Regions from separate parts of the Tumebacillus amylolyticus genome, predicted to be linked through region 1. Evidence: a T-box and tRNA genes for the amino acid it is inferred to sense, from the RefSeq annotation. Region 1 holds a T-box; the other holds one or more tRNA genes.
The links. A T-box is a leader RNA that pairs with one kind of tRNA and senses whether it is charged. The one in region 1 lies ahead of leuS (leucine--tRNA ligase), so its partner is inferred to be a tRNA-Leu.

Region 1 (5,440 bases):
TTCACAAACTTGCCGGTATCGGCGAGGTCGGCATTTACCCGGTTCGTTCGCGAGTTGGCGTTGCGCGTTCACCAGAAACGGGGCAAGCTCTACATCGCCGTCCCCCCGCATGACAACGAAGAGCGGGCCTATGACATCGGGCTGTTGCAAACCTTCGCCGATCGCATCGTTTGGAACGCGGAGGAGGCGTACGGGCGCGTTGACGGCCCTCCGATGGCGCTCACACCGCTTCATCTCGTTCGTCGCTCACTTGGCTATGCGCTGACGTTCATTCCCCGTGAGAAGCTCTTGCTCGGCCTCCCGTTCTACGGATTCGACTGGCCGATGCCTTACAAAAGCGACAAACTCGCATCTCTTGTGCTGTTCGGACCGGAAGTCGACCCTGACGTCGTCACAGAACTTCCGCAGCAGATCCATTGGGACGACCGTGCCGTGACGCCGATGTACACGTATCGCGCCGAAGACGGGCAACTGCGCCAAGTCTGGTACGAAGACCAACGCAGCATCGCCGCCAAACTCTGTCTCGTCCATGATCTCGGCCTCGCCGGTGTGTCTGTGCAAGTGCAAGGGATCGCCATGCCGGGGTACTGGCCGCTTTTGAGCGACACCTTTGATATACAGTCAGGTGACTGAACGTTCGTTAGGCGAAATACTGAGGGTCTGCCAGACACCCTCAGTTTTTTCTATGTAAATGGGGAATTTTCGGCTTTTCCGAGGCTGTAACAAATTCGACACAACCCACACATGTTCGGTACGCTGATTACACAAGTCTAGAAAAAGAGAGGGACCAGACATGTACATGGATCGGATTCGTTTGAAATCATTGATTGGTAAAATTGTATCGGCCGAAGAAGCGGCCACTCATATAAAAGACGGCATGACCGTCGGCATCAGTGGTTTCACTCGCGCCGGCGACGCCAAAGTGGTGCCGCTCGCGCTCGCCCGTCGTGCGCAAGAAGAAGCAAAGCCGTTAAAAATCAACCTCTGGACCGGCGCATCTGTCGGCGATGAAGTGGACCGCATCCTCACCGAAGCAAACGTTCTGGCACGTCGTCTGCCGTTCCAAGCGGAGCCTGTGTTGCGCAAAGCCATCAACGGCGGTGAAGTCATGTTCATCGACCAACACTTGAGCCAAACTGTCGAGATGGTTCGCTCGAACCAGATGGGCAACATCGACGTCGCGATCGTGGAAGCGGTTGCAATTACGGAGGACGGTGGAATCGTCCCGACGACATCCGTTGGCAACAGCGGGACATTCGCCATCCTCGCTGACAAGATCATCATCGAACTCAACCTCGCGCAGCCAATTGAGCTGGAAGGCATGCACGACATCTACATCCCGACCCGCCGCCCGTATCGCGAGCCCGTGCCGGTCCTGCGCACGAATGACCGTGTCGGTCTGCCTTACATTCCGATCGACCCGTCCAAGATCGCGGCGATCGTCATTACGGAAAAAGCGGACAACACCTCGAACGTCGTCCCGCCGGATGCCGAAACGCAGCAGATGGCCGACCACATCGTTGATTTTTTTAAACACGAAATGAAACAGGGACGTCTGACCGAAAAACTGATGCCGCTGCAATCGGGCATCGGCTCCGTGGCAAACGCCGTGATGCACGGCTTGCTGAAATCGCCGTTCCAGGACCTCACGATGTATTCGGAAGTCCTCCAAGACTCCGTGTTCGACTTGCTTGACGACGGCAAGATGGTGTTTGCGTCCGGCTCTTCGATCACGCTGTCGCCCGCCAAAGCGCAAGAGTTCTTCCGCAACATCCACAAGTACAAAGACAAACTGCTCCTGCGTCCGCAAGAGATTTCCAACCATCCGGAAGTGATCCGTCGACTCGGTTTGATCGCAATCAACACGGCGCTTGAAGCGGACATTTACGGCAACGTGAACTCCACGCACGTCATGGGGACGCACATGATGAACGGAATCGGCGGCTCGGGCGACTTTGCCCGCAATTCCTACATGTCGATCTTCGTCACCAAGTCGCTGGCGAAGGGCGGCAACGTCTCTTCAATCGTCCCGATGGTCACCCACGTTGACCATACGGAGCATGATGTGGACATCCTCGTCACCGAAGTCGGACTCGCCGATCTGCGCGGATTGGCGCCCCGTGAACGCGCCAACGTGATCATCAACAACTGCGTACACCCGAGCTATCGGGAGTTGGCGCTTGATTACTTCAAGGAAGCCTGCGCCCGTGGCGGTCAAACTCCGCACGTTTTGGAGAAAGCCTACTCGTGGCACCAGAACTTCAAAGAACACGGTTCGATGAAAGGGGCACCTGTCACCTTATAGGCGACAAGTGTCTCCTGAAATAATACAAAGAAAAAGTTCGTCCGCGTTGACAAAACAAAATTTTTTTGCGTATACTACTAACAAATGATCCTGACAGTTTATGTCGAAAACAGCTGTGAAGAGGAACAGTACTTTGTGAATTCCTTTCAGAGAGTCGGCGGATGGTGCGAGCCGATAGGAATGAAGCGAACGAACTCGCCTCCGAGCTGCAGCAGGGAACGGCGTACCCGCCGCGTACTTGATGCCGGAATCGTCTCCGTTACAGGACGTCAATGAGGGCGACATGCAACTTTTTGTCGCCGAAGTAGGGTGGTACCACGGGAAGATAACCTAACCTCTCGTCCCTAGCGCAACAGACGCTGGGGGTGGGAGGTTTTTTACATGTGTCTACACCCCGCAGCAGGAACTTACACAGGAGGAGGAACTCTCCATGACCGAACATCGCTATGTCCCGTCTGACGTCGAAACCAAATGGCAACAGAAATGGGAAGAGTCGAACGCCCACGATACGACGCACGACTCCACCAAACCTTACTACTATTGCTTAGAACAATTCCCGTATCCCTCCGGTCGCCTGCATATGGGCCATGTCCGGGTCTACTCCATCGGGGATGTCGTCGCTCGCTTCAAGAAGATGCACGGCCACAACGTCCTGCATCCGATGGGCTGGGATGCATTCGGGATGCCGGCTGAGAACTTTGCGATCCAGCATGGCGTGCATCCGAACGTCTCCACCTATGACAACATCGCGTTCATGCGCGGCCAACAGAAACAACTGGGCCTGTCCTACGACTGGTCCCGTGAACTGGCGACTTGCTCGCCGGATTACTACAAATGGACGCAGTGGATCTTCCAACTGTTCTACGAGAAGGGCCTGGCTTATAAGAAAAAAGCGGCCGTCAACTGGTGCCCGGAATGCTCCACGGTACTGGCGAACGAGCAAGTCATCGACGGCGCTTGCTGGCGTTGTGACAGCGAAGTGGTCAAGAAGGACCTCGAACAATGGTTCTTCAAGATTACCGAGTACGCGGAGCGCCTGCTGGACGATCTGGAACAGCTGCAAGGAGGCTGGCCGGAGCGCGTCATCACCATGCAGCGCAACTGGATCGGCAAGAGCACGGGCGCCGAGATCACGTACCAAATCGACGGCCGTGACGACACGCTGACCGTCTTCACCACCCGTCCGGACACGGTGTACGGCGTCTCGTACGTTGTATTGGCCCCGGAAAACGAACTGGTGCAGAAGCTGATCGAGGGTTACGAACAAGGGGCGGAGGTACAAGCCTTCATCAACCAAGTTCGCAAAGCGTCCGATATCGAGCGCACCTCGACCGATGCGGAGAAAGTCGGGATCTTCACCGGCGCCCATGCGGTACACCCGCTGACCGGCGAGAAACTGCCGATCTGGATTGCCAACTACGTCCTGCCTGACTATGGTACCGGCTGCGTCATGGGCGTTCCGGCGCACGACGAGCGCGACTTCGAGTTTGCAAGCAAATACTCGCTGCCGATCATCCCGGTCATCGATCCGGGTCATCAGGAAGCGCTGACCGCCGCATTCACCGAAGACGGAGTGCTGATCAACTCCGCTGAGTTCAACGGCATGCCGAACAGCGAAGCGTTGGTCAAAATCACCGAACTCTTGGAGCAAAAAGGCATCGGGAAAGCGACGACGTCGTTCCGTCTGCGCGACTGGCTGATCTCGCGTCAACGCTACTGGGGAGCTCCGATTCCGATGATCAACTGCCCGTCTTGCGGCACCGTTGCAGTTCCCAAGGACCAACTGCCGGTTCTGTTGCCGGAACACGTTGACTTCGGCGTCAAGGGCAAGTCGCCGCTGGAAACCAACGACGAGTTTGTTCACACCACCTGCCCGTCTTGCGGCGGTGCGGCTCGCCGTGAGACCGACACCATGGATACATTTATCGACTCTTCTTGGTACTACCTGCGTTACACCGGCAAGGGCGACGGCACACTGCCGTTCGACACGGAAGCTGCCAACAACTGGCTGCCGGTTGACAAATACGTCGGCGGCATCGAGCACGCCATCCTGCATCTGCTGTACTCTCGCTTCTTCACCAAAGTCCTGCACGACGCAGGTCTGGTCAACTTCGTGGAGCCGTTCGAGAGCCTGCTGACCCAAGGCATGGTCGTCCTGAACGGGGCGAAGATGTCGAAGTCCAAAGGCAACGTCGTCTCGCCGGAAGACATCATCAACAAGTACGGGGCCGACACCGCCCGCGTGTTCATCCTGTTCGCAGCTCCGCCGGATCGCGACCTGGAATGGAGCGACCAAGGCGTCGAGGGCGCACACCGCTTCTTGAACCGCGTCTGGCGCATGGTCGACAACCACATTCCGATCCTGCGCAAGAAAAACCTCGCTGCAGACGCATCGGGTGAAGCGGCAAAGAAACTGCGCATGACCACGCACGCCACGATCAAGAAAGTCACCGAGGACATCGGCAGCCGCTACCAGTTCAACACCGCGATCTCGGCGATCATGGAACTGGTCAACGCGATCTATGCGTATCCGGAAGGTGCAGACGCAGGCACCAAGGCCGAAGCGATTCGCACGGCAGTGATCCTGTTGCACCCGGCGGCTCCGCACGTCACCTCCGAACTGTGGGAGATGATGGGCGAAACGTCGAAACTGTACGCGCTGGAATGGCCGTCCTACGACGAGTCTGCACTGGTGCTCGATGAAGTCGAGTACGTCGTTCAGATCAACGGCAAAGTGCGCGAGCGTCTGGTGTTCCCGAAAGATGCGACCAAGGAAGAAATCGAGTCGCAAGCGATCGCCTCTGACAAAGTTCAAGATCTGCTCGAAGGCAAGTCGATCAAAAAAGTGATCGTCGTGCCGGGCAAACTGGTGAATTTGGTCATTGGCTAAGTCTTAAATGTTTGGGTAAATTTGCAAATCCTGCAGAGGCCCGTTCTCTGCAGGATTTTTGTGTTTTGTGTAGAAAACGTAATGGTACGGGATTTCAAAGTAGGAGGAACACAGAGATGAGTGAAGCAACGACTACGTATTACGTAAAACAAGTCTGGCGGCAAAAAGGGGACGCACGCTTTGATCACATCCCGTTCAAGGAAGAGAACAAAGCGACGGAACTGAGCCAGACGACTCGTCCTGTT
Region 2 (5,440 bases), on a different contig from region 1:
GATGGGCGGCAATGTCGCCGAGTGCGCGGGAGGCATGCGCGGTCTGAAATATGGCGTGACCAAGGACTATATCATGGGAATCGAGGCGGTTCTCCCCGGCGGGGAAGTCGTCCGCTTCGGGGGCAAAAATGCGAAGGACGTCGCAGGGTACGATGTGACGAAATTGCTCGTCGGCTCCGAAGGGACGCTGGCCGTCGTCACCGAAATTACGGCAAAACTCCTGCCTTTGCCGCCTGCGAAACAGACGATGGTCGCGTACTACCAGAGCCTGTCTGACGCGGCTCGAAGTGTCCAACGAATCATCGCGTCCAAGATCATTCCGGCGACGATGGAATTCCTCGACCAAGCGACGATGGAGGTCGTCGAGGACTTCGCTCGCATCGGGCTGCCTCTCGATATGAAGGCAATGTTGATCATCGAGCAGGACGGGACGGACTTGCAAGTCGAGCAAGACATCGCCCGCATGGCAGACATTTGTCGGGGAGAGGGTGCCACCGAAGTTCGTCTGGCGCAAACGGTCGAAGAGGGCGCCAAACTCATGGCTGCCCGCCGCGCCGCACTCTCTGCATTGGCTCGCGTGAAGCCGACGACGATCCTCGAGGACGCAACGGTTCCGCGTGCCCACCTCGCCGAAATGGTCGAGCAAGTGGACGTGATCGCTCGAAAATACAACCTGCAAATCTGTACGTTCGGCCACGCCGGAGACGGCAATTTGCATCCGACGTGCTTGACGGACGAGCGCGATCTCGAGGAGATTCACCGTGTCGAGCAAGCGTTTGAAGAAATTTTTCACGCGGCCATCAAATTGGGCGGCACGATCACCGGCGAACACGGGGTCGGGATGGCGAAGGCGGGGTTCCTCGATCTCAAAGTCGGTCCGTCCGGCATCGAACTCATGAAACGGATCAAAGAAGCGTTCGACCCGCACGGGATCATGAACCCCGGCAAAATGTTTGCAAAAAGCGATCGACGCAGAGTGGTGGTGAAAACGCATGCCTGCACACACGAACACAACCATGCCTAATCCTAATCTCATTCAACTTCTCGACAATTTCGACAGGGAGGAGATCCTGAACTGCATGCAGTGCGGATTCTGCCTGCCCGCCTGTCCGACCTACCGCCAAACCGGCAAGGAATCGGCTTCTCCACGCGGTCGTATCGCGTTGATGAAAGGAGTCGTCGATGGGCAACTTAACGTGGACGCCGAGTTCGAGGACAACATGTACCTCTGCCTCGGATGCCGTGCATGTGAGACGGCTTGTCCGGCGGGCGTTCCCTATGGCTCGCTTCTCGAAACCGCCCGCGACGTGGTGGAAAGGAACAAGAAGGACATAGGCGAACATTCGTTCTTGCGCGACTTGTTGTTTGAGGAAATCTTTCCGAATCCGGACCGCATCGACCGCTTGGGCACGATGCTCTGGGCGTCCCAAACACTCGGGCTTCAGAAGCTCGCAAACAAAATGGGCCTGATCAACCTCCTCCCGCGCCCGATGCGGGAGATGCAATCGGCTGTGGATCAAGTAGCTTCTCCTTGGCAACGGATGAAAAGGGAGTCTGTGATACATCCCGAACCAGACGCCTCCCAAAATCTGCGCGTTGGGATGTTCAAAGGCTGTATCATGGACGTCATGTTTTTTGAGACCAACCAAGCCACGGCGAGAGTACTGACCAAGGCGGGCTGTGAAGTTGTTTTTGTCGAAGAGCAAGCGTGTTGCGGCGCTCTCCATGCTCACTCCGGTGAGCAAAACGGTGCAAAGGAACTGGCGAAACGCAATATAGAGGCATTCGAAGCGGCAGGCGTCGATCTCATCGTCAACAACGCCGGCGGCTGCGGGGCGGCGCTCAAAGAATATCACCACTGGTTCCACGACGACCCGCAGTGGCAGGAACGGGCGATGAAGTTCGTCGCGAAGTGCCGCGATGCGAATGAATTGGCGGCAGAACTTTTTTCTGCGTTGGAGTTTCGCGGAGAGTTGCCGGGCGTGCGGATCACCTACCAAGACTCCTGCCATCTCGCTCACGGTCAAGGTGTTCGCGCGCAGCCTCGACAACTTTTGCGCAGCATTCCGGGTGTGGAATATGTGGAGATGATGGAGGCCGACCGATGTTGCGGATCGGCGGGCATCTACAACATCACCAATTTCGACATGTCGATGGAAGTCCTCGACGAGAAGATGGAGAACGTCAAATCGACCTCCGCTCACTTAGTCGTCACGTCCAACCCAGGCTGCTTGCTCCAGATGCGCAAAGGCATCCAGCGCGCTGGGTGTGAAGGGCAGATGGAAGCGGTGCATATCATGGACCTTTTGGATCGCGTTCTGTGAAAAAGAGCCTCTGTCCCGTCACGGGCAGAGGCTTTTTTCGCATCAAAAGGCGGTGGTTTCGACATTGTTCCATGTGAAACGTTGTAAGAGGGAGATAGAGTGTGTATCCTATCGTTTCGGCGTGATAGTTTCATAGAATGGGGTATACAGTCTGTTTTTGTCGAAATGGAGTCGAATATGCGTGTTGAGATGTCGAATCAACTCATGTTAAGATAACACCTGTCGCCGCGAGAGAGTGACGACGACGAAACGAAAGACACACGGTGAACATGAGCCATTAGCTCAGTTGGTAGAGCACCTGACTTTTAATCAGGGTGTCGAAGGTTCAAGTCCTTCATGGCTCACCATGTTTTCGCGGAAGTGGCTCAGGGGTAGAGCATCGCCTTGCCAAGGCGAGGGTCGCGGGTTCGAATCCCGTCTTCCGCTCCATTTCTACTATATAATATATGCGGTCGTGGCGGAATGGCAGACGCGCACGCTTGAGGGGCGTGTGGGGTTTCCCCGTGGAAGTTCGAGTCTTCTCGACCGCACCATGTTTTATCTGGGGGATTAGCTCAGTTGGTAGAGCACCTGCCTTGCAAGCAGGGGGTCAGCGGTTCGAATCCGCTATTCTCCACCATGCCTTTTTAGCTCAGTAGGTAGAGCGCATCCATGGTAAGGATGAGGTCATCGGTTCGATTCCGGTAAAAGGCACCATGTATCTTGGCCCGTTGGAGAAGCGGCTTAACTCACCGCCCTTTCAAGGCGGCATTCACGGGTTCGAATCCCGTACGGGTCACCAAGATGGAGGTTTAGCTCAGCTGGGAGAGCATCTGCCTTACAAGCAGAGGGTCGGCGGTTCGATCCCGTCAACCTCCACCAGATTTTTTAAAGGACAGGTCGACTAAGAGCAGCGGCGTCCTGCCGCACGTCGACACTCGTTCATCCTTGAACTCGGAGCTGTGGTGTAGTGGCCTAACATGTCCGCCTGTCACGCGGAAGACCGCGGGTTCGAATCCCGTCAGCTCCGCCACTTATTTTACAGAATTAAAATACGGCTCGGTAGCTCAGTTGGTAGAGCAGTGGACTGAAAATCCACGTGTCGGCGGTTCGACTCCGTCCCGAGCCACCATTTACAAAATAGTACAAATACCCATGCGGAAGTGGCTCAGGGGTAGAGCATCGCCTTGCCAAGGCGAGGGTCGCGGGTTCGAATCCCGTCTTCCGCTCCATAGATTTCCCTGTTGTCTGGGGGCCCATAGCTCAGTTGGCTAGAGCGCACGACTGATAATCGTGAGGTCGGAAGTTCGAATCTTCTTGGGCCCACCATTCTATATAGATGATCTAGTGATGATGGCGGAGAGGCCACACCTGTTTCCATCCCGAACACAGAAGTTAAGCTCTCCAGCGCCGATGGTACTTGGACCGCAGGGTCCCGGGAGAGTAGGACGTCGCTAGGCAACTAGAAAAAGGCCCGATCTTCTTGCGAAGATCGGGCCTTTTTTGCGTTCATTGGGGGTTGAAGGGAGTCTCGGGAGGTAGAGAGAACGGGTGCAATGTGGAGGATTCGCGAGAGTGGAGGATGTGTGGGAAGCGGATGATGCGATTTGTCGGAGTTTGTCGACTGGAGTACGTTGAACGTGCACCGGCTGCGTGATAAGATAACTCCTGTCACCAAGAACACGAGCCATTAGCTCAGTTGGTAGAGCACCTGACTTTTAATCAGGGTGTCGAAGGTTCAAGTCCTTCATGGCTCACCATGCGCCCTTAGCTCAGCTGGATAGAGCGTTTGACTACGAATCAAAAGGCCGGGAGTTCGAATCTCTCAGGGCGCGCCATTTTTACACGGGGGATTAGCTCAGTTGGTAGAGCACCTGCCTTGCAAGCAGGGGGTCAGCGGTTCGAATCCGCTATTCTCCACCATATATCTTGGCCCGTTGGAGAAGCGGCTTAACTCACCGCCCTTTCAAGGCGGCATTCACGGGTTCGAATCCCGTACGGGTCACCACCACTTTACATCCTGTTCGCGGGTTTGAATCCCGTCTTCCGCTCCATTTCTACTATTAAATATGCGGTCGTGGTGGAATGGCTGCACCATTTGCCTTTTTAGCTCAGTAGGTAGAGCGCATCCATGGTAAGGATGAGGTCATCGGTTCGATTCCGGTAAAAGGCACCATACGTTTTTGGGGTACAAAGGCTCGATCTTCTTCGGAAGATCGGGCCTTTTTTTCGTTCTCCGGGTTGGTGGTTTGGGATGCGTAAAAGGGAGTAAATCTGCGAAAACAGGAGAATCGGAAAGTATGGAGGATATGGTTTTTCTGTAGGTCAATATTTGTCGGAGTTTGTCGGGTAGAGTGCGTTGAACGTGTGCGGGCCGCGTGGTAAGATAACACCTGTCGCCGCGAGAGAGTGACGACGACGAAACGAAAGACAACGATGGTGAACATGAGCCATTAGCTCAGTTGGTAGAGCACCTGACTTTTAATCAGGGTGTCGAAGGTTCAAGTCCTTCATGGCTCACCATTTTTCCTTCTATATAAGATGCGGTCGTGGCGGAATGGCAGACGCGCACGCTTGAGGGGCGTGTGGGGGTTACCCCGTGGAAGTTCGAGTCTTCTCGACCGCACCATTGTTTCAAATCTGGGGGATTAGCTCAGTTGGTAGAGCACCTGCCTTGCAAGCAGGGGGTCAGCGGTTCGAATCCGCTATTCTCCACCAGATGCCTTTTTAGCTCAGTAGGTAGAGCGCATCCATGGTAAGGATGAGGTCATCGGTTCGATTCCGGTAAAAGGCACCATGTATTCTTGGCCCGTTGGAGAAGCGGCTTAACTCACCGCCCTTTCAAGGCGGCATTCACGGGTTCGAATCCCGTACGGGTCACCAAGATGGAGGTTTAGCTCAGCTGGGAGAGCATCTGCCTTACAAGCAGAGGGTCGGCGGTTCGATCCCGTCAACCTCCACCACTTGTACCACTGCTAGACACGGGCCCATAGCTCAGTTGGCTAGAGCGCACGACTGATAATCGTGAGGTCGGAAGTTCGAATCTTCTTGGGCCCACCACTTTTCAAAACCTTATAGATGCGCCCTTAGCTCAGCCGGATAGAGCGTTTGACTACGAATCAAAAGGCCGGGAGTTC

Region 2: it encodes a tRNA-Leu, which carries the amino acid that the T-box ahead of leuS (leucine--tRNA ligase) is inferred to sense. The anticodon was not compared.

Annotation. Positions count from the first base shown of each region.
Region 1 covers NZ_JAEQNB010000003.1:350,602-356,041, reverse strand. Annotated here, with positions in the region: gene JJB07_RS11740 (LysM peptidoglycan-binding domain-containing protein) at 1-633, shown strand, start outside; gene scpC (succinyl-CoA:acetate CoA-transferase ScpC) at 794-2,305, shown strand; T-box leader at 2,412-2,654, shown strand; gene leuS (leucine--tRNA ligase) at 2,736-5,195, shown strand; gene JJB07_RS11725 (hypothetical protein) at 5,312-5,440, shown strand, end outside.
Region 2 covers NZ_JAEQNB010000012.1:986-6,425, reverse strand. Annotated here, with positions in the region: gene JJB07_RS23130 (FAD-binding oxidoreductase) at 1-1,024, shown strand, start outside; gene JJB07_RS23125 ((Fe-S)-binding protein) at 993-2,324, shown strand; tRNA gene JJB07_RS23120 (tRNA-Lys) at 2,596-2,671, shown strand; tRNA gene JJB07_RS23115 (tRNA-Gly) at 2,679-2,753, shown strand; tRNA gene JJB07_RS23110 (tRNA-Leu) at 2,773-2,857, shown strand; tRNA gene JJB07_RS23105 (tRNA-Ala) at 2,868-2,943, shown strand; tRNA gene JJB07_RS23100 (tRNA-Thr) at 2,945-3,020, shown strand; tRNA gene JJB07_RS23095 (tRNA-Glu) at 3,029-3,105, shown strand; tRNA gene JJB07_RS23090 (tRNA-Val) at 3,110-3,185, shown strand; tRNA gene JJB07_RS23085 (tRNA-Asp) at 3,260-3,336, shown strand; tRNA gene JJB07_RS23080 (tRNA-Phe) at 3,360-3,435, shown strand; tRNA gene JJB07_RS23075 (tRNA-Gly) at 3,461-3,535, shown strand; tRNA gene JJB07_RS23070 (tRNA-Ile) at 3,556-3,632, shown strand; rRNA gene rrf (5S ribosomal RNA) at 3,647-3,763, shown strand; tRNA gene JJB07_RS23060 (tRNA-Lys) at 3,988-4,063, shown strand; tRNA gene JJB07_RS23055 (tRNA-Arg) at 4,065-4,141, shown strand; tRNA gene JJB07_RS23050 (tRNA-Ala) at 4,151-4,226, shown strand; tRNA gene JJB07_RS23045 (tRNA-Glu) at 4,235-4,311, shown strand; tRNA gene JJB07_RS23040 (tRNA-Thr) at 4,404-4,479, shown strand; tRNA gene JJB07_RS23035 (tRNA-Lys) at 4,751-4,826, shown strand; tRNA gene JJB07_RS23030 (tRNA-Leu) at 4,847-4,932, shown strand; tRNA gene JJB07_RS23025 (tRNA-Ala) at 4,946-5,021, shown strand; tRNA gene JJB07_RS23020 (tRNA-Thr) at 5,025-5,100, shown strand; tRNA gene JJB07_RS23015 (tRNA-Glu) at 5,110-5,186, shown strand; tRNA gene JJB07_RS23010 (tRNA-Val) at 5,191-5,266, shown strand; tRNA gene JJB07_RS23005 (tRNA-Ile) at 5,287-5,363, shown strand; tRNA gene JJB07_RS23000 (tRNA-Arg) at 5,384-5,440, shown strand, end outside.